Regions from separate parts of the Staphylococcus saprophyticus subsp. saprophyticus ATCC 15305 genome, predicted to be linked through region 1. Evidence: riboswitches for the same ligand, from Rfam matches in the RefSeq annotation. Region 1 holds a riboswitch; each other region holds the start of a gene.

Region 1 (5,454 bases):
TCATCTTTAGAAAGCGTTTACAATAAAGAGGCGAGGAGGTTGCTAATATGTTAAGTAAGCGACAGTATCATATTTTAATGTTCATACTTGAATGTGAAACTTTTGTGCAAATTCATCATTTAGCAACGCACTTTAATGTTACAGAAAGAACGATACAGTACGATCTTGAATACATTGAAGATATGGCAAGTAACCTAGGTTTAATTATTCAAAGGACTAAGCAAGAGGGGGTCAAAATAACCACAACACCAGAACAGTTAAAGCGCTTTGCACATAAATCGACAACGCATACAATACATTATGCAAAAGAAGAGCGCTTGTTATATATAACGTTAAAATTACTTGAAGCCAATACGCCGACATCATCACAAGTGCTTGCGACCACCGTATCTGTTTCAAGACGAACGATTGTGGAAGATTTGAAAAGCGTTCAAAATTGGTTAGAGCAGCATGACTATCTTGCTATAGCAGAATGTGCTTTCGTAGATTTAGCGCATTTAAATAAGGTATTTAAATATCGATATGGCGTAACAGCTTATCAATATATGTCAAAACTAAAATAATATTGCATTTATCGACTTAACTTTAAACAGCGCATGTCATCTCATAATAAAGATGACATGCGCTGTTGTATTTCAGATTTGTGATCTGTTTATATTATTTAAGCATTTCTTTATAGACTTTATGGTTTTGGTAGACGCATTTAAGTAATGGGGCGTCAATTTGGTACGTATCGGCTAAGTTTAATAAATAACCTTGTAAGTGACCTGTTTCAATATTTAATCCTTTTTCCATGTCACGTTGCATAGAAGTCTTAAAATGGTATGATAACTGATTAAATGATGTCATATATTGTGATACAATATCGTCTGCGAGTGGCGCTCGATGTGCACGCATTATCGAAGCGACTTCATTGTATAAAGAGCGAACGAAGTTAATGCCACCATCACTGTCTCGAATAGGACCAATAGGCGCATGCATTAATGTTGTGATACTGGATAACACAGTAATCATTAAATATTTGTGCCACATGCCTTGTTCGATTGAAGTGCTTAATTTGAATTCTGCCTTTGTTTCAGAAAATGCTTGTGCAATTTTTTGTGCGCGTTCACTTTTACTTCCATCTAGTTCTCCAAAAAAGAGTTTATCAAAAGGGCTTGTTTGTATGATTTCTCCCATACTATCTAATGTTGTTTCTATCACACAATAGCCACCCATAACTTTGTCTTTACCAAAGATAGATTGTAATTGTGGAATATGTGCGACGCCGTTTAATAATGGAATGATGGCAGTATGACCATCGACAAATGGTTTCAAATCTGTCATGGCTTGCTCTAAATGATAGGATTTAGAAGAAAGTAAAATAACATCGAAAGGCGCTACGCGATCGTCTTTTGTAATGAGTTGAGGATTGAAATGATAATCTCCCTGCTCACTGTGGATGGCTAATCCATTTCTTTCTAAAAATGACTTGCGTTTGGGTCTTACTAAGAATGTCACGTTCTGTCCGCTTTCGGCTAATCTGCCTCCAAAATAGCCTCCGATACCGCCAGCACCTAATACTAATATACGCATTGAATACAACTCCTTATACGCTATGTGTGTTGATTTGTTAATTGATGTATATATACCACATTTGAGGGGCATATACGCATATGAAAATAATTTTCAAATAATTCAATAGATGTAGTTGGGACAGTATATTTTATTTTTAAATATATATTTGAAAACAATAAAATTTGTGCAATGTAATAAGTGTTCACTAATTAAAAACATGGAGGGGTTCCAATGTCGTTTAAAAATGATCATAAGTATCAGTGGAAAGATATGCAAGGGAAAGATTTTCTACTACCGTTTATTTATTTGATAGGTAATTTTTGTTTATCTATAGTCATCTTAACAATCATGATTGGAATCAATGAAACGCAAGGGAAAAATAACGCTAACTTTAATGCTAACTTTTCAGGTACGCCAGGCATATTAATGGAAATGATTGCCTTTATAATTATATTCGCGTTATGGATTTTATTCCATAGACATTCATTTAGACAATCGTGGAAACAGGGGCTACAAAATATTAAGCAACACTGGAAACTCATTGTCATTACATTTATCGTTATTATAGTGTTTAAAGAAATTTATCCATATTTAGTAAATGCATTCGCACCAGAACATTGGAAATTTGAAGAAACACAAAATGACAAAATGGTGGAGGAAATGTTTGCTACGCCTGTATCAACCATATTAGCTTTTTTCTCAATTGTAATTATTGCACCAATGACAGAAGAATTTTTATTTAGACATTTAATTATTGGCGAATTAGGAAAGAAATTAAATTTCTATGTTATGTCTGTTATTTCAATTATTGTGTTTGCATCTTTACATGTAACAGAAGCTAAATCTCCATTAGAAATTGTGATGTATCTTGCCATAGCAGTTGGTATTGTATATGTATATATGAAATCGCAGCGTAGTTTAGCTGTAGCCATTGCGTTACATGCTTTGAATAATTTATTAGCGTATATTTTCATGATTATCATGTAATTTACATAATTCTTAGTGATATACCTGTCTTCTTTGTGAAGGACAGGTATATTTTATCGTGTTAGTGTTTAGAATTTTCTAAAAACTCATTGACTAATCTTGAGCATAATGCTAGGATTAAACCACTAAACATAAATATGATTGACTCTTATCAAGAGTGGTGGAGGGATGTGCCCGATGAAACCCAGCAACCGTCGATTTTTCGAAATGGTGCTAAGTCACAAAAAGTTATTTAACTTTTGGAGATGAGAGAAAGTGCAAACTTTCTCTTGATTTATTAAGAGAAAGTTTTTTTATACATATAAGTACGTTGAAACAAATTTTTAAGGAGTGAAAGTATTATGAGAAAATGGTTTATTTTAGGATCATTGTTTGTGTTAACGATTATACTAGCAGCATGTGGTAAATCGAATGGTGAAAAAGAGGATAAGGAAATTACGATTGCTGCTTCGCCAGCGCCCCATGGCGTCGTACTTGAACATGCAAAAGAAGAAATGAAAAAGAAAGGCTATGATTTAAAAATAAAAACAGTTAATGATTATAAGGTTCCTAATAAATTATTAGATAAAGGAGATGTTGATGCGAATGCATTTCAACATACACCGTATCTTAAAGCAGAAAAGAAAGACCATAATTATAAAATAGAAGAAGCCGGGAAAGTGTTCACGACACCGATGGGCGTTTATAGTAAAAAATATAAAGACATTAAAGATATCCCTAAAGGTTCTACCATTTATGTATCAAACAATCCTGCTGAAGAAGGTCGTTTCTTGTCATTCTTTGTTGATAAAGGCTTAATCAAAATTAAAAAAGGTGTCAGTATTGAAGATGCTAAGTTTGATGACATTGTAGAAAATAAAAAAGATTTGAAATTTAATAACAAGCAAGGTGCGGAATTCTTACCTAAAACTTATAATAGTAAAGAAGGCGCAGCAGTGATAATGAATTCTAATTATGCGATTGATAATGGTCTAACACCACATAAAGATGCAATTGCTATAGAAGGAAAATCATCACCATTTGCGAATATTGTTGCCGTACAAGAAGGACATAAAAACGATAAAAAATTCAAAGAACTTATGAAAGTTTTACAATCTAAAGAGATGAAGAAATTTATAACTGATAAATATGGACAAGATGTTATTCCGTATGAAAAATAAATAATCATGTAATATATAGATTGAAGAGGAAGGTGATTCGATTATGTCTAAGCTAGGTATTATTGGTTTAGGAAAAGTGGGTACGCAAGTACTTACAGATGTACAGCAACTGAATTTGTTTTCAGAGATTATTTTAATTGATGATAGAGCGGACGTGGCAAGTGGTGAAGCACTTGACCATATTCACTCGCAAGGACTGATAAATACTGCACATATCAAGATTCGTAGCGGTGTCTATCAAGACTTAACGGATGCAGACTTTATCGTCATAGCTGCGAGTGAAGCAACCGATAAAAATAATGGTGACCGTACATTATTAGCGCAAGGAAATCACGACATCATTAAGGGCATAATGTCCCAAATAGCTGAAGTGACGCAAGAGGCGGTTGTGATTCTGATATCTAATCCTGTAGATTCTATGGTTTACTTTGCAAATCAAATAGATTACCCAGCCCATAAAATTATTGGTACGGGTACGGCTCTAGAGACATCAAGATTTAAAACAATTATAGCCGATCATTATCAAATTGATCCAAATAATGTGGAAGCTTTTGTCATTGGGGAACATGGTCAACATGCAATCCCCGTGTGGAGTAAAGTGCATATTCATGGTATGGAACTATCGGAATTTGAGGCATTAAGTGACCGTCCAGCAATTGATAAGTCACACATATCGTCCATTATCAACGAAGTGTCGATGGATGTTTTTTACCAAAAAGGGTGGACCAACGCAGCGATATCAAAAGTGACATCATTTTTGATACAGTCCATTGCATTGGATCAGAGAACAATTACACCATTGACTTCCCTGAGTTCAGAATATGGCTTAGAAGATGGTGCATTTAGTTTACCAACATTAATAGATAAAAAGGGTATTGTTCAAAGATTTGCGATAACATTAGACAAAGAAGAAGAACGCGAACTTAAAGAAGCATATGAATATATTAGACAAACGATTCATACAGCACAACAATAGCGATTAAAACATTCAAACACGCATTCATTAGATATTTTCTTTTGAATGCGTGTTTTTTATATTTAAAATAAATGCTTATCTTGTTTATCAATCCGGTAATGGCTACAATATACTTAAATATAGCGATGAATAGAAGTGAAGTATATGAGCATGGGAGGTGTAATGATGCTAGAAAGACATGTAAAGCTCATCAGATTAATGTTAATCAATCGTAATCAATTTTTAAATGCAGATGAAATTGCAAGGTACTTAAATGTTTCTAATCGAACAGCTAGAAATGATATTCAATATATTAATAGTGAAATCTTAGATGATCTCATTGTAAGTGTAAAAGGACGAGGGTATAAATTGAATCAGTCCTTATATAGTATGCAACAAATAGAAACAATTGTAACTGATTTTACCAATAAAGAAAGTGAACTATTAATCAAGTTGGGTTATCAATTACTCATGTATCAACAACCACTTACAAGTGAAGCCATAGGAAAAACTTTTCATTTAACGAAGGCAGAAGTCACTGATTATATAAATAAAATTAAAGCATGGTGTATATCATTCGACGTGAATATCCAAATAACCAAGAAAAAAGGGATCACCGTCAATGGTAGTGAAATGAATATCAGAAATGCAATATTGCACCTAAATCAACTCTCAGAAAATGTTAAAACAGTGGATGCGTTTATTTTAGCGGAGCATCAATATATGAAACATCAAACTGAGGATTTTATATATTTAACTATTAGTACGGGTGTAGGTATGGCCTATATAAGAAAA
Region 2 (5,454 bases), 840 kb from region 1:
TAGCGACTGGTGACTTACTTTTAGCTGATAAAAAGAGCAAGACACCTAAAATAATTCCTAAAACAAATGCAAATATTGTTGCTATTACCGTCATATAGATGGTTTCATATGTTGCAACCCAAACTTCTTCCCAGCTTACGTTTGGCATTGTAAACATTTCTCGGAGGATATCGCTTAATGAATTACCCATGTTTAACCACCTCCACAGATACATGTTGTGCCTCTAAATCATTTTTGAATTTTTCAAATTTTTCTGAATTTGCAACGGCAAATTGTATGATTAAAAATCCGATAGAACCGTCTTTTGTATGTTTAATATTAGCTTCCAAAATATTGACATCTAAATTGTGTGTCTTCGTTATGTATGACACTAATGGTTCCGTTGCGTTGTTCCCAGTAAAATTCAAACGCACAACGTAATCATTTTCATTAAGTGACACGAGTTCACTAATTGATTCGTCGAAGTCATCATTTAAGTCATCCTTCACAAAGCGTTTTGTCACATCGTGTTGTGGATTTTCGAATACACTTGAAACTTTGCCTTGTTCTATCACTTTACCATTTTCCATTACTGCAACTTCATCGCAAATACGTCTAATGACATGCATTTCATGTGTAATAATAACGATGGTTAAGTTTCTTTCTTCTTTTATTTTCAATAATAGTTCTAAGATTTCATCTGTTGTCTGTGGATCTAATGCACTTGTCGCTTCATCACATAATAATACAGATGGTTCGTTAGCTAATGCTCTCGCAATACCCACACGTTGTTTTTGCCCACCTGATAATTCTGAAGGATAAGCATCTTCTCTCCCTTTCAATCCGACCAATTCCACTAACTCAAGCGCACGTTGCTTGGCTTCTTGTCGTGAAATCCCTGCGATTTCTAATGGGAATGTAATATTGTTTAATACAGTACGTGACCATAATAAATTGAAATGTTGAAAAATCATACTCACTTTTTGACGTTTTTTTCTTAAGTCCGATTTTGATAGCTTACCTATAGTGTCACCATCTATAATAACGTCTCCTGATGTTGGTTGCTCAAGATGATTTAAAAGTCTTATTAATGTACTTTTCCCCGCACCTGAAAAACCAACAACACCAAAAATTGAGCCTGATTGAATACTTAAATCAACATGATCTACAGCAAGTACGTCCTGTTTTTTCGTTTTGTACCTTTTGACTATTTGATTTAACTCAATCATTCTGTTGCCTCCTCGTATTGCTTTGTTTCAATTAAATAAAAAATGCTTTCCCTATGTTCATTGAAGAATAGAGAAAGCAACGTTTGCTTCTCTCATCTTCTAAAGTTTCTATGAACTTTATGTGAATTGGCACCATTTCTGTTACAGACGGTTGCCGGGCTTCAAAGGGCACATCCCTCCACCTCTCGTGATAAGAGTTTCGTTATTTAATTATTTTTAATCCTACCATCGCACTAATGATTCGTCAATAATTATTTTAAATTTTCTAACAAATTAGGGACGGATTGAAATGCGTAAATTCTTTTTTGCTCTTCACCTTTTGACATCAACATCAACACAGGTACAGATTGTATTTCATGTTCCTGACTAAAATCTGGATGAAAATTCAAATCGATTTTAGTAATTGGTAATTTTAATATTTCATTAGCAATGTCTAACATTCTTTCAGAAACTTTACAGGTACCACATGTCGGTGTGTATCCAAATATAAGATATTTTTCCTGATTTATATGTTCATCTATATTGACGCGTTGTTGATTTGTTACCTTCATGTTAATAAACTTACCCTTTCAGCTATATAATCCAATTTCGCTTTAGCTACTTTTTCTTCATCCTTTACCGTAAACCCATGCTTTTCAAGCACTCTGGATAAATATCGTTTAGGACAACGTGCAACCTCACAATATTGTTTATCTATTCTTATATGTCTACTTTCACTTAAATATCGTTTAAACCATTTTCGAATTTTTTCACCTTCATCATCGGCATCGACAAGTATATACACTTGTTTATCGTATAATGTATCAATCATTTCATCAATTTTATCGACACCCATCGTACCATTAGTACAAATAATATCGATTGGTTGATCGATTACTTGTTTTACCCGCTTTTTGTCTGACTTTCCTTCTACAATAATTACTTGGTTTAGTATCGCCATGACATCCACCCTCTAAATGTTGATAGTAAATTTCTCTATTTAGTTCTTCACAATACTGAGTGACCATAAACATCCTTTACAGTTTTCTAATTTCATCTTATTATGGCAATCCATTTTTGTCAGCTAAATACACTTACCTACAACAAATGACTACGTCTGCATTTACAAAGTCTTAACAATTTTTTGATTAGTCTCATTTGAATATAGATAAAAAAAGGTAAAATAAAAACTCCAAGATAGTTATATCATGGAGTTCTATGTAATATTATTCACCAATCATTTCAGAATATTGTTCTGCTGACATTAATTCCTCTAATTGACTTTCGTCACTTAATTCAACTTTTACCATCCAAGCTTTTTCGTAAGGTGATTCATTTACGAATTCTGGACTGTCTTCTAGTTCTTCATTAGATTCTAAAACTTTACCTGATACTGGCGCATAAAGTTCTGAAACTGTTTTTACGGACTCAACACTACCAAACGTGTCGCCTTCATTAATTTCATCATCAACTTCTGGTAATTCAACGAATACGATATCGCCAAGTTCACCTTGTGCATATTCAGTGATACCAATTGTTACTGTATTACCTTCAACTTTTACCCACTCATGTTCTTTAGAATATTTTAATTCACTCGGTACTGCCACGAGAATCCCCTCCTAAATGTTTTTACATATTAATGATGCCATATGAATAGCATACAATCAACTATTTAATGGCATCTTTAAATTATTATAATGTTTTCGAAAAACACCGGTAAAGCGTTTTCATTATTTTGTCAAAATAATAGTCCAACGTAATTTAATCACCTTTATTATTTTATGACAACCAAGTTGCTTTATATTCGTCTTCTTTAAATCCAACAGTTACTTTGTCACCTGAAATCGCTAGCGGTCTTTTAACCAACATGCCATTGGCAGATAATAAATCTAACTTTTCATCATCTGTTAAATCTTTAAGTTTATCTTTTAAACCTAATTCACGATATTTAGCGCCATGCGTATTGAACAATTTATTAATATCGATATCAGTTACTTCTAGTATTTCTTTAAACTCATTTTTAGTTGGTGTATGCTGTACGATATCTATGGGTTCAAAACTCACACCGTAATCTTGTAAAAATTTAGCTGCTTTTTTACAAGTTGTACAATTAGGATATTGGTAAAATTTTATCATGATTCTGTACCTCCTATAACTAGTTATCACTAATATATCAAATTTGTTACAAAAACGCTCTAATTAATAAGCTGATTTTTTTTATAACATACAATCGTCCGTTATAATGGTATTACTAATATCAAAAAAAGGAGCAAAATCAATGAAACCTATTAACACAAATGATGCATTTAAAGAAACAATTCAAAGCGATAATCCAGTGATTGTAAAATTCGAAGCTGGTTGGTGCCCTGATTGTAAAGCAATGGATATGTGGATTGATCCAATTCAAGAAAAATACAATGATTATGGTTGGTTCACTGTTAACCGTGATGAATTAGAAGATGTTGCAGCAGAAAATGACGTTATGGGCATCCCTAGTTTACTCGTATTCAAAAATGGTGAAAAATTAGCACACCTACATTCTGCTAATGCGAAATCACCAGATCAAGTTGAATCATTTTTAGAAGAAACGTTTAAATAATCACTTAATTTTTAAACACTAAAAGGAAGCTGAAACATCTTTAGTTATGTTTCAGCTTCCTTTTTAATATGATGCAATGCATCACAGTACTTATAGCAATTAAAATTTTTCTATAATTTCATTAAAGTGACGCTCTCTATGAGGTAACTCGTCTTCTAAATCTGTTAAATATAACAAGCCCACTAATTTTTCATCATCTTTAACCCCAAAGAGTTCTCTAATTTCTGGTGTGAAAATATATGCAGGTGATTTCCAACATGTACCTATACCTGCTTCGTGTAATAACAGCATTAAATTTTGAGCAAATGCACCAAAAGCCATATGATTTTCCAAGTTTTCTTTTTGTCTAGGATCTTCTTTGACAATTAAAGCAAGCATACCACCTAAATGTGTGGCTACTTCATAATGGTTTTGCTGTTTTTTCTGTAAATTAGGAAATGCTATTTCTGATAATTGTTTACTCATATCTCCTAATCTATCTTTTGCAATATGAACTACTCTCCAAGGTTCTCTTAGACCATGGTTAGGCGCATCTGTAGCCTGTTTGATTGCTTTGTATAAAGCGTCGTCATCTATAGTCATATCTCTTTTAAAAATTTTAACACTTCTACGATTCGCAATTGCTTCTTGTAGTTCCATTATATATCGCCCTTTCGTCAATGATAACTATTTTCAATTATAAGACAGGTACAATATATTTTCAAATTACTCGTACATACTAAGTTGCTTTTTCAACGTGGAAACATGTATTTGTCCCGGTGCTTTGGGTGTGTCTAAACAGCCATATGAAATCGACCCTCCAAATACACCCTGTGCTGTTCTTGATATTAAACCAATCTTAGACATGGCAATGCCCACTACATGTTGCGAAACAACATCTGCAGTATCAGACATTGCATTCAATAGGTTTAGTACATCCTGTTTACCATGAGGCATCACAGCAACTTTTATATAATCCGACTCTAGCTGCTGCATTTTATAAAATAAATGCTTTAACGCTTCAAGCTTTGGTGTTTCCTTAAAATTATGGTGAGATAGTACGACTTGAACTTGATTTTTATGAGCTAGTTCAATCAGTTCTTGTAAAATATTGAGTGATCTGGTTTGATCAAATTCTATATCTAACATATCTATATTTTGGCAATTAGCAATTTTCCTTAGAATTTGTATATAGTCATCCTCCCCAAAATCACCTAAACCACCTTGATTTGAAGTTCGATACGTCACTAATAGCTTTTTATTTAGTTTTAAACTTTGAAGATCTTCAACAACTTTTTCGATAGCAATTTCGTTTAAATTTGTCCATTGATCGATTCGTAATTCAATAATATCAATTGAATCTTGAAACTGTATTAAATCATCTATCGTTGATTGTGAGAGTTCTTGTTCTGGTGCAATGGTTACAGCAACTTTTACTTCAGTCATTTAAAAACGCCCTCTTTTTAATAATATTTATAATTGTATAACAACTTCGAAAAAAATTACAAATAATCCTTAAATTATATTTTCTTGATATCTTAGAATGATTTAAATTTTATTTGTTGGGTAAAGAATAAATATGAAAATTTTAGGAGGTAATAAGTATGGCAGTAAATTATGAAACAAAAGCAACAAATACAGGTGGACGTAATGGTCACGTTCAAACTGATGATAAAGCAATTGATGTAG
Region 3 (5,454 bases), 340 kb from region 1:
TATGTGCATGGTGGCTTAAACCAGATATTGTCTATGTACACCATTTAGCATCATTGCATATTCATGTACCGATGCTGTCATTTCCAGATGCAATGTATGATATGCATATCGTTGGTATTTCAAGCATGTATGGAGTGACAATGGCAATTGTTGCTGTTGTACAAACGACATTAACAGCGCGGATGATGGATGCAGTTACTGCCACTAAAAGTGATAAAAATAAAGAAACGATAGGGCAAGGTGTTGCCAATACAATTGTCGCTTTATTTGGTGGCTATGGTGGTAGCGCACTTGTGGGTCAATCGCGATTTAATGCAACGATGGGAGCTACATCGAGGGTATCAACATTGATCACGGGTGCTTTTTTACTCATTAGCTTATTCGTTTTTGGAGATATTATCGGTCAAATACCAATGGCAGTGCTAGCAACTGTATTAATAACGATTTCCCTTAATACATTTGATAGGAGAACGATTTCATTTATTAAGGTATCTCCAATAAAGCATGGGGCGATCGTTGTACTTACAATGTTGATTATTTTAAGTACGAATAACCTAGCGGCCGGGGTTGTGCTTGTTAGTTTACTATACTATTTGATTCAAGGGTTTAATAAAAGGAAAGGACGTGACATATAATGCCACAATACGAAGACTACATAAATTGGAGAAGAACATTTCATCAATATCCAGAGCTATCAGATGCAGAATATGAAACAACAAAACGTATCAAACGCATCTTAGCATCATATGATATTAAAGTTTTAGATTTACCATTAGAAACAGGACTAGTTGCAGAGGTTGGACAAGGTGATCAATTCGTTGCAGTTAGAACAGATATTGATGCACTACCAATAGATGAGCAAGTGAAACATGAATTCACTTCGACCAATGAAGGTGCGATGCATGCATGTGGACATGATATTCACATGGCTAGTGTGCTAGGGGTCGCAGTGAGATTAAAAGAAATAGAAAATCAACTCAACGGACGCGTGCGCATTATTTTTCAAGCTGCAGAAGAATTGGGCTATGGCGCAGTGAAAGTTGCTAATACAGGTGCAATTGACGGTGCGAAAGCCGTGTTAAGTTATCATAATTATCCAACGTTAGATATTGGAGAATTTGCGGTTAAATCGGGGGTTATCACATCTTCTGTAGACCGTTTCGAATTTAAAATTAAAGGTAAAGGTGCGCATGCTGCTAAACCAGAACAAGGTAAAGACCCAATGATTGTATTGGGACAGTTGATTAATAGTGTTCAGTCTATTGTGAGTAGAAATTTATCAGCATTTGATAATGCAGTTGTTACAATTGGAGAAGTATCATGTGGGAATACATGGAATGTTATTGCAGACGAAGCCTATGTGCAAGGTACTGTGAGAAGTTTTGATGAAGATAAACGTGTACTGATTGAAGAAAGATTAAGAGCCATTGGAAGCGGACTTGCTGAAGTATTTGGCGTAGACATTGAAACGTCTTATCACCGCTTGCCCGGTGCTGTGGTTAATGATGAGCAATTAACAAATGATGCAATAGCAATTGCCAAAGAAGTTGGATACAATGTCAGTGTTATGGATAAACCGTTGACGATTGGCGAAGATTTTTCTGGTTTTTCTAATAAGTATCCAAGTGTATTTGTCTTTATTGGTTCTAATAGTGAATATGATTTGCATCATCCAAAATATGACCCAGATGAACGTATTTTAGAAAAAGTACCTGACTATTTTGTTACTTTTGTACAAAAATTATTGAATGAAAATTAAGGCAATATACTTAAATTATGTATTAGACAATAGAAATGTTGGGTATTTAATAACTAGTTCATAATTTAAGGAGTGTTCATAATGGCAGGTCAAGATCCAAGAACTAAATTTTCAAATAAAGATTTTCCAAAACAAGAACAACCAGTTCCAGGTTTACAAAGTAAGTTAGATCCAAAGCCTGATTGCGGTGAAACATCCTATACTGGTTATGGTCGTTTAAATGATTATAAAATGTTAGTTACTGGTGGAGACTCAGCTATAGGCAGAGCAGCAGCTATTGCTTACGCTAAGGAAGGCGCTGATGTAGCAATTAATTATCTTCCAGCAGAACAACAAGATGCAGAAGAAGTACAACAAGTCATTGAAGCAGCAGGAAGAAAAGCTGTCTTAATTCCAGGTGACATTAGAGATGAACAATTTAATTACGATTTAGTTGAAACAGCTTACAACGAACTTGGCGGGTTAGACAATGTAACCATCGTCGCCGGTCATCAACAATATAGAGAAAGCATAAAAGGTTTTGACACAGCTTCGTTTTCAGAAACATTTGAGACGAATGTTTATCCAATATTTTGGACAGTTCAAAAAGCAGTAGATTATTTACAAGCTGGTGCAACCATTACGCTGACCTCTTCAGTTCAAGGTTACAATCCAAGCCCAATTTTACATGATTATGCTGCTTCAAAAGCTGCGATTATTTCATTAACGAAAAGTCTATCCGAAGAACTCGGTGCGAAAGGCATTCGTGTGAATTGTGTTGCGCCAGGACCATTTTGGTCACCATTACAAATTTCTGGCGGTCAACCGCAATCTAAAATTCCGAGCTTTGGACAAAAGGAAGTCTTGGGCAGAGCAGGTCAACCTGTAGAATTATCAGGCACATATGTACACTTGGCAGCTGAAGAATCCAGTTATACAACAGGTCAAGTATATGGTGTGACAGGTGGTACTCAGTTAGACTAGGTTATATGAAACGTCACAGCTAATGTGGAGATGATTCAATCACATTAAAGTTGTATCATCTAAACCCTGTGACTTCTAGATTGATAAGCGAATATTACAATGAGTCATATAGCCGACGTTATATGGGCGAGATTGAGAAATCAAATTCAATGTTTGGTTTCTGTCTCGCTTTTTTATTATTTTTAAAAGGAGTATAAATGTGGATGAAACAATATAACGCAAACACATTAACGAAACAACAGAATTATAAATTATTAAGTGGTAGTGTTATTCCAAGACCAGTTGCATTTGTGACAACACAGGATAAAGATGGGAATTTAAATGCTGCACCGTTCAGTTTTTTTAATGTTGTATGCAGCGCACCTCCTATGATTATGATTTCTACTGCACGTTCACAAGGAAAGCGCAAAGATACATCGTTAAATATTGAAGAAACAGGCTCATTTGTAGTTCATATTACAGATGAAATGACTGTAGAACAAAAAAATAAAACGGCTGCACCTATAGACAGAACACTAAATGAATTAGAAAGAACGCAGTTGACATGTGTGAAATCAGAAGTCGTGCCTGTACCAGGTGTGGAACAAGCCAAAATTCGAATGGAATGCAAACTAAATCAAATCGTTACATTAGGCGATGCTCAAGAAGGATCAGATTTAATCATTGGTGAGGTTGTGATGTATCACATTGATGAGGCAGTTTACTTTGATGATAGTAAAATAGATGCACAAGCATTAGCGCCTGTGGCACGTTTAGCTGGAAATGATTATGCAGCATTAGGACAATCATTTACGATTAATCGACCAACAGAGTAATTTATAAATGATAAGACTGAAGTCATTAGCTCATCAGCTAATTGTTAAGATTTGTTAAAGTTTAAGCAAGAATTTAAAACAGTAATTGACGAAACTAATTTAATATTGTACTGTGAAAAATAAATTAAATAACTTATCAAGAGAAGTGGAGGGACTGGCCTGTGGATACTTCGGCAACATGATTATGCGTGTGCCAATTCCAGTAGCATCATTTATGCTAGAAGATAAGAATAAATGTACAAAGTTTACTCTTTCTTCAATTGGAAAGAGTTTTTTATTTGAGTAAGTTTATTTAATGGTAGAAAAATTGATGTTCTGTTTGAACTTAAAGGAAAGTTGGTTTTGTATGGAGGAGACAAAGAAAGGTAATGCATGGGCACTGATACCTTTAATTATTTTTGTGGGTATGTTTTTAGGTGTTGGTATCATTACCGGCGATTTCACTACAATGCCCCTAAATGTTGCGATACTAGTAGCGACAATTGTGGGACTTGTATTAAATAGAAAAGAATCATTTCAAAAGAAAGTTGAAATTTTTACTAAGGGTGCAGGACATTCCAATATTATACTAATGATGCTCATTTTCTTATTAGCAGGAGCGTTTTCGCAAACAACTGAAGATATGGGTGGCGTAAAATCTACAGTGAATTTGGGACTATCTTTGATTCCTGAGAATTTAATCATTGTAGGTTTATTCGTGATATGTATGTTCGTGTCACTTTCTATGGGTACATCCGTGGGCACTGTAGCAGCTATAGCGCCTGTTGGCTTTGGACTAAGCCAACAGGCGGATGTCTCTGCAGCCATCACTATGGCGACGGTCGTAGGTGGGGCGATGTTTGGTGATAATTTATCAATGATTTCAGATACAACGATAGCTGCGGTAAGAACTCAAAAAACAAAAATGAGTGATAAGTTTAAGGTGAATATCAAAATCGTGTTACCTGGTGCCATATTTACTGTCATTGTACTTTGGTTTTTAACAAATGGAGCACAAATTGATGCATCTAAGAGCTACGATTATGATCTTATAAAAGTAGTACCTTATTTATTTGTACTCATACTCGCATTATTCGGCGTCAACGTTATTATTGTACTTATTGGCGGTATTATACTTTCAGCAATTATAGGTTTATTTTATGGTACCTTTGATTGGATTGGGTTATTAAGCTCTATTTCTAAAGGGATTATTGGCATGGAGGATATTGCCATTATTGCACTATTAATTGGTGGTCTAGTGGCATTGATACAACACAATGGTGGTATTACATGGTTACTTAATTTTGTGCGTAATAGAGTGAAATCTAAGCGTGGCGCAGAACTAGGAATTGCTGGCTTAGTGAGTGTGGCCGATATTTCAACTGCTAATAATACGATTTCTATATTAATGGCAGGGCCATTAGCTAAAGACATTTCAGATGAATATGGTGTAGATCCGCGTAAATCAGCAAGTATTCTAGATATGTTTGCAAGCTGTTTCCAAGGACTATTACCGTATAGTCCACAGCTTATTGCAGCAGCAGGTGTGGCATCTATATCACCGTTTGAATTGGTACCGTATGCGATTTATCCGATGATATTAGGGATTTGTGGTCTGATTGCTATCGCCTTTAGATTGCCGAGATTGGACAAGAAATAAACCCTAACAATCATGTGAAGTGAATATTTCATATGTATGGATGATTAACAGTCGTCATGCAAAATTGTTAAGTTTAATATAAATTGAGAGAGTGCGGAATCTTATGTATCATTTGATTTCTGACTCTCTTTTTTAAGTATAGACTAACGGCGTAGTACACGATGCTTTATTAAGTTTAATCCTAATTGTTAAAGATTTAAGAATGCAAAATTTTGACGTTTACTGACTATTAACGATAAAATAAAGTTGTTGAAAGTTTGATAAAATCATACAAACCA
Region 4 (5,454 bases), 260 kb from region 1:
CAATCAGCTTGTTATCGTAGTGAGGCTGGATCTGCTGGTCGTGATACACGAGGACTTATTCGCTTACACCAATTTGATAAAGTTGAAATGGTACGTATTGAAAAACCTGAAGATTCTTGGCAAGCACTTGAAGACATGACTCATCATGCAGAAGCGATTTTAGAAGAACTTGGTTTACCATATCGCCGTGTTATCTTGTGTACAGGAGATATTGGTTTTGGTTCAAGTAAAACATATGATTTAGAAGTTTGGTTACCAAGCTATAACGATTATAAAGAAATCAGCTCTTGTTCAAATATTACAGATTTCCAAGCACGTCGTTCAAACATTCGCTTCAAACGCGATAAAAATGCGAAACCAGAATTAGCGCATACTTTAAATGGTAGCGGGTTAGCTGTAGGTCGTACCTTTGCAGCTATCGTTGAGAACTACCAAAATGAAGATGGCTCAGTTACAATTCCAGAAGTGTTAGTTCCATTTATGGGTGGTAAAACAGTCATCCGTCCGACTAAATAAAAAACTGAAAGTAATGCTAAAAACGCGTAGCGACAATAGGTCCTATGCGTTTTTTTGTGCACTATCGAAAGGGTAGGGGAGGTGTAAAAAGTATAAAATAGCAAATATGATTAGGCGGAATTCAGATATATTTTAGAGGTATGTCTTAATTATTTCTAAAAATTCAGAGAAATATAAACAACGTGTTTTAAGCTTTTTAAGACAATCGTTAGTCTAACCTCACACAAACGGATGTCTAAAGATATTGCGCATTTAGAATCAGTTGTATTAGAATTGATATATTATTTTTGAAGTGCCATGAGAGGGTGGGTGTGTATGGAAAATGAAGCGCATGTAACATTTAAACAAGGTGTCAAAGCGTGTATTCCTACCTTGTTAGGATACGCAGGTGTGGGTTTATCATTTGGAATTGTTGCAGTTGCTTCAGGATTTAGCTTGTTGGAAATTATTTTACTGTGTTTGCTTGTATACGCAGGCGCAGCACAATTTATAATTTGCGCGCTTGTTATTGCAGGTACACCTATATCCGCAATTGTATTAACTGCGTTCATCGTCAATTCTAGGATGTTCTTATTAAGTATGACACTTGCACCAAGCTATAAAGATTATAGTTTACTAAATAGAATTGGGTTGGCAACATTGGTAACAGATGAAACATTTGGGGTTGCAGTGACACCACATCTAAAAGGCGAAAAAATTAATGATCGATGGCTACACGGTTTGAATATAACGGCTTATGTTTTTTGGACGATTGCATGTATTATTGGTGCTTTATTTGGTAAATACATCCATGACCCAGACGTATTAGGCTTAGACTTTGCAATAACGGCTATGTTTATTTTTCTTGCCGTCTCCCAATTTGAATCAATCAGGCGCTCAAAAGTTAAGATTTACTTAGTTCTGATTATTTGTGTCATTGTGATGATGTTGGGATTAAGTTTATTTATGCCATCATATTTAGCGATTATTTTAGCTTCTACAATAACGGCAGCACTTGGGGTGGTGATGGAACGATGACGACAACGATACATATGTTAACGATTATTATTTTATGCGGAATTGTGACATGGTTGACTCGAATTATACCGTTTGTGATGATTTCTAAAGTTCATTTATCTGAACGTGTAGTCAAATGGCTCTCTTTTATCCCAATTACATTGTTTACAGCGTTGATTATTGATGGTGTCTTGGTTCAACAAGAGGGCGTAATGGGATACACAATCAATATGCCATTTTTGATAACGATGATACCTACGATTGTAGTTGCCATCGTTTCAAGAAGTTTAACGATAACGATTTTAAGTGGGATTATTATTATGGCATTGTTGAGATGGGTTTTTTAAAGAATATCATTGATGAAACACAGGATATCCGTTAGAATTAGAATAATTAGAAAATTATGATATTTCCAATTTTTAGTCTGTCATACTTTCGTTTTATACAATTAAAATCAAATCTTATTTCGAGAAGCTGAGGGACTTGGCCCAGTGATGCTTCAGCAACCGGCTGTGTAGTACGGTGCTAAAACCAACGATACACTCGAATGATAAGTAATTATAACTTCTTACTTATGTTATATGAGTGAGAAGTTTTTTATTAAGTAGGAGGGAAATCATGACGAATTATACGGTAGATACTTTAGAATTAGGGCCTTTTACAACGGAATCTGGAGAACTCATATCTAATTTGAAACTACGCTATGAACATGTGGGGTTGAAAGGACAACCTTTAGTTGTTGTCTGTCACGCTTTGACAGGTAACCATTTAACATATGGGACAAATGATCAACCAGGATGGTGGAGAGGTATCATTGATGGGGGCTATATGCCCATCAATGATTATCAATTTTTAACTTTTAATGTAATTGGTAGTCCGTATGGTTCAAGTTCGGCATTAACAGATGCTGATTTCCCTCAAACGCTCACGTTAAGAGACATTGTACGTGCAATTGAAATAGGCATAGAAACGTTAGGATTTGAACACATTAATATTCTCATTGGTGGTTCTTTAGGAGGCATGCAAGCGATTGAATTATTATATAATCGCAAATTTAATGTCGATAAAGCCGTTATACTTGCTGCAACGGATAAAACATCATCCTACAGTCGAGCGTTTAACGAGATAGCGAGGCAAGCCATTCATTTAGATCCTAAAAATGGTATGAGTATCGCTAGACAATTGGGTTTCTTAACTTATCGATCATCTAAAAGTTACGATAAGCGCTTTTCACCAGATCAAGTTGTCGCCTATCAAAAACATCAAGGTGATAAGTTTATGAATCATTTTGATTACGCATGTTATTTAACACTGCTGGATGTCTTGGATAGTCATGATGTCGATAGAGGACGTGATGATGTGGATGAAGTATTCCGTAATTTAGATACGAAGGTTATGACAATGGGCTTTACCGATGACTTACTTTATCCTGATGACCTTGTTCGAGCAGTCGGCGAGCGCTTTAAATTTCATAAACATTTTTTCGTTCCTGACAATGTAGGACATGATGGATTTTTACTTAACTTCAATGATTGGGCGCCGAATCTATATCACTTTTTAAAAGTCTATAAAATCAAACGTAAATGAACTAACTAAATAGATTTAATTTTTGGGATGTGCCGGTTGTCTTCTTACTACTAAATAGAGGTGAGAAACAAGTTGGTTACATCCTATTTTTGTGTGAAATATAAATAAGTTGTTGTTAGTGAAGAAGCGATTGATATATAACAATGATTTCTAAGGATTATAGTGAAGGTGTATTTTCTGAATAGAACTTCTATATAAAATGGGTTGCCAATAATTGTATAAAAGTTTTAAAGAGGTTAAAATAAAGGGTATAGTCAAAAATAGTATGGGAGTGGCGAATTTGTTTTCTAAAATATATCCTAAAGCAACTGTGCTTAGTATTCTAACGCTAATCGTAGTCGCTTTGGCTTTGCATATATTACCACCGCTTGGTCTTGTATTGAGCGCGTTTGCGACAATTCCTGGCATTATCTTATGGCATAAATCAATTGAATCATTCGGATTGACAGCTGTCGTAACGGTTGTATTAACAACTTTACTGGGTAATATATTTGTATTAAGTATCATGGTCCTCGTGCTCATTACGAGTTTCGTTGTTGGCCAATTATTAAAAGAAAGAACATCTAAAGAACGTATACTATATATAACGACTACATATATTAGTATGATTTCATTAATTGCATTTATGGGACTGCAAACGTTTGATAAGATACCAAGCGCGACAGTTTTAATGAACCCAATAAAAGATCAAATGCATCAGGTTATTTCAGGTGCTTCAGTTGGTAACGAGTATAAACAAATGCTCGAAGAGGGATTCCGTCAATTGGCAGTTCAGTTACCAAGTATGGTAATCATTGCAGTTTTTCTACTTATTTTAATCAATTTAATTATTACTTTTCCAATTTTACGTAAATTCAAAATCGCTACACCAATATTTAAACCATTATATGCTTGGCAGATGAGCCGTTCATTATTATGGATATATATTATTGTCTTGATTTGTGTTATGTTTGCAAGCCAAGCTGGTACTTTCCAAAGTATCGTTTTAAACTTTGAAATTGTGTTATCATTATGTATGTATATTCAGGGGTTAAGTGTTATTCACTTTTTCGGCAAAGCAAAATCAATGCCACTCGTACTTACTGTGTTACTAATGGTTATAGGGACAATTTTAATGCCATTAACACATATTGTAAGTCTCCTGGGTGTAATCGATTTATGTTTTAACTTAAAAAGTATCATTAAAAAATGATTTGAGGTGGAAGAATGAACCGTCAATCCACTAAAAAAGCGTTGATTTTACCATTTGTAATTATGACGCTCACGGCAATTGCGCTGGTTGTAGTTTGGTTTGTTTTTAACCAACTCGTAGCAGGTATAGCGACGATTGTATTAGTGATTATTATTATAGGGACAGCATTTATGGTAAGACAAGCTTTACAAAAATTAGACAGCTATGTGGACAATTTAAGTGGTCATATCTCTGAAGGTAGTAATTTCGCAATTAAAAATCTACCTATCGGAATGATTATCTTAGATGAAAATGAAAACATAGAGTGGATGAATAGATTTATGTCGGAACGTTTAAATCGTAATGTAATTTCCGACCCAGTCAACGAAGTATATCCTAATATCTTAAAACAATTAGAAAAAACACAAGAAATAGAAATTAATGAAAATGAATACCACTATCGTGTGCGTTATTCAGAAAAAGAACACGTGCTTTATTTCTTCGACATTACAAAAGAAGTCTATACAAATGAATTATATGAATCATCTAAACCAATTATAGCGACATTATTCTTGGATAATTATGATGAAATTACCCAAAATATGAATGATACGCAAAAATCAGAAATTAACTCAATGGTTACGCGCGTCATCAGTAGATGGGCAACGGAACATAATATTTACTTTAAACGCTATAGTTCGGATCAATTCGTGGCATATTTAAACCAAAATATTTTAAACGAAATTGAAGCAACTAACTTTAGTATTTTAAGCCAATTACGTGAAAAGAGCGTAGGTTATCGCGCGCAATTAACATTAAGTATTGGTGTGGGTGAAGGTTCTGAAAATCTAATTGATCTTGGAGAACTTTCTCAATCTGGCCTAGATTTAGCACTCGGTCGTGGTGGCGACCAAGTTGCGATTAAACACATAAACGGTAATGTACGTTTCTATGGTGGTAAGACTGACCCCATGGAAAAACGTACACGTGTAAGAGCGCGTGTTATCTCACATGCACTTAAAGATATCTTAATGGAAGGCGACAAAGTGATTATCATGGGGCACAAACGTCCCGATTTAGACGCAATTGGTGCAGCAATCGGTGTATCCCGTTTTGCGATGATGAATAACCTAGATGCCTATATCGTTTTAAATGAATCTGATATCGATCCGACGTTACGACGT

Evidence for each region. Region 1 has a riboswitch for S-adenosylmethionine ahead of SSP_RS01210 (MetQ/NlpA family ABC transporter substrate-binding protein). Riboswitches for the same ligand answer to the same signal wherever they lie in the genome.
Region 2: it holds a riboswitch for S-adenosylmethionine, as region 1 does, so the genes downstream of both, SSP_RS09375 (methionine ABC transporter ATP-binding protein) here and SSP_RS01210 (MetQ/NlpA family ABC transporter substrate-binding protein) in region 1, are expected to answer to the same signal.
Region 3: it holds a riboswitch for S-adenosylmethionine, as region 1 does, so the genes downstream of both, SSP_RS02810 (Na+/H+ antiporter NhaC family protein) here and SSP_RS01210 (MetQ/NlpA family ABC transporter substrate-binding protein) in region 1, are expected to answer to the same signal.
Region 4: it holds a riboswitch for S-adenosylmethionine, as region 1 does, so the genes downstream of both, SSP_RS00060 (homoserine O-acetyltransferase MetX) here and SSP_RS01210 (MetQ/NlpA family ABC transporter substrate-binding protein) in region 1, are expected to answer to the same signal.

Annotation. Positions count from the first base shown of each region.
Region 1 is NC_007350.1:274,265-279,718, forward strand. It holds gene SSP_RS01195 (HTH domain-containing protein) at 48-563, shown strand; gene panE (2-dehydropantoate 2-reductase) at 658-1,575, opposite strand; gene SSP_RS01205 (CPBP family intramembrane glutamic endopeptidase) at 1,789-2,544, shown strand; SAM riboswitch class I at 2,690-2,796, shown strand; gene SSP_RS01210 (MetQ/NlpA family ABC transporter substrate-binding protein) at 2,886-3,704, shown strand; gene SSP_RS01215 (L-lactate dehydrogenase) at 3,748-4,680, shown strand; gene SSP_RS12735 (ROK family protein) at 4,846-5,454, shown strand, end outside.
Region 2 is NC_007350.1:1,947,243-1,952,696, forward strand. It holds gene SSP_RS09370 (methionine ABC transporter permease) at 1-190, opposite strand, end outside; gene SSP_RS09375 (methionine ABC transporter ATP-binding protein) at 183-1,208, opposite strand; SAM riboswitch class I at 1,298-1,405, opposite strand; gene SSP_RS09380 (thioredoxin family protein) at 1,460-1,759, opposite strand; gene SSP_RS09385 (toprim domain-containing protein) at 1,756-2,148, opposite strand; gene gcvH (glycine cleavage system protein GcvH) at 2,414-2,794, opposite strand; gene SSP_RS09395 (arsenate reductase family protein) at 2,967-3,323, opposite strand; gene SSP_RS09400 (thioredoxin family protein) at 3,466-3,786, shown strand; gene SSP_RS09405 (nitroreductase family protein) at 3,886-4,425, opposite strand; gene aroD (type I 3-dehydroquinate dehydratase) at 4,492-5,211, opposite strand; gene SSP_RS09415 (organic hydroperoxide resistance protein) at 5,370-5,454, shown strand, end outside.
Region 3 is NC_007350.1:612,961-618,414, forward strand. It holds gene SSP_RS02790 (SulP family inorganic anion transporter) at 1-635, shown strand, start outside; gene SSP_RS02795 (amidohydrolase) at 635-1,759, shown strand; gene SSP_RS02800 (SDR family oxidoreductase) at 1,841-2,722, shown strand; gene SSP_RS02805 (flavin reductase family protein) at 2,926-3,537, shown strand; SAM riboswitch class I at 3,668-3,768, shown strand; gene SSP_RS02810 (Na+/H+ antiporter NhaC family protein) at 3,884-5,176, shown strand.
Region 4 is NC_007350.1:13,697-19,150, forward strand. It holds gene serS (serine--tRNA ligase) at 1-516, shown strand, start outside; gene SSP_RS00050 (AzlC family ABC transporter permease) at 832-1,533, shown strand; gene SSP_RS00055 (AzlD domain-containing protein) at 1,530-1,859, shown strand; SAM riboswitch class I at 1,971-2,069, shown strand; gene SSP_RS00060 (homoserine O-acetyltransferase MetX) at 2,131-3,099, shown strand; gene SSP_RS00065 (DUF2232 domain-containing protein) at 3,365-4,291, shown strand; gene SSP_RS00070 (DHH family phosphoesterase) at 4,306-5,454, shown strand, end outside.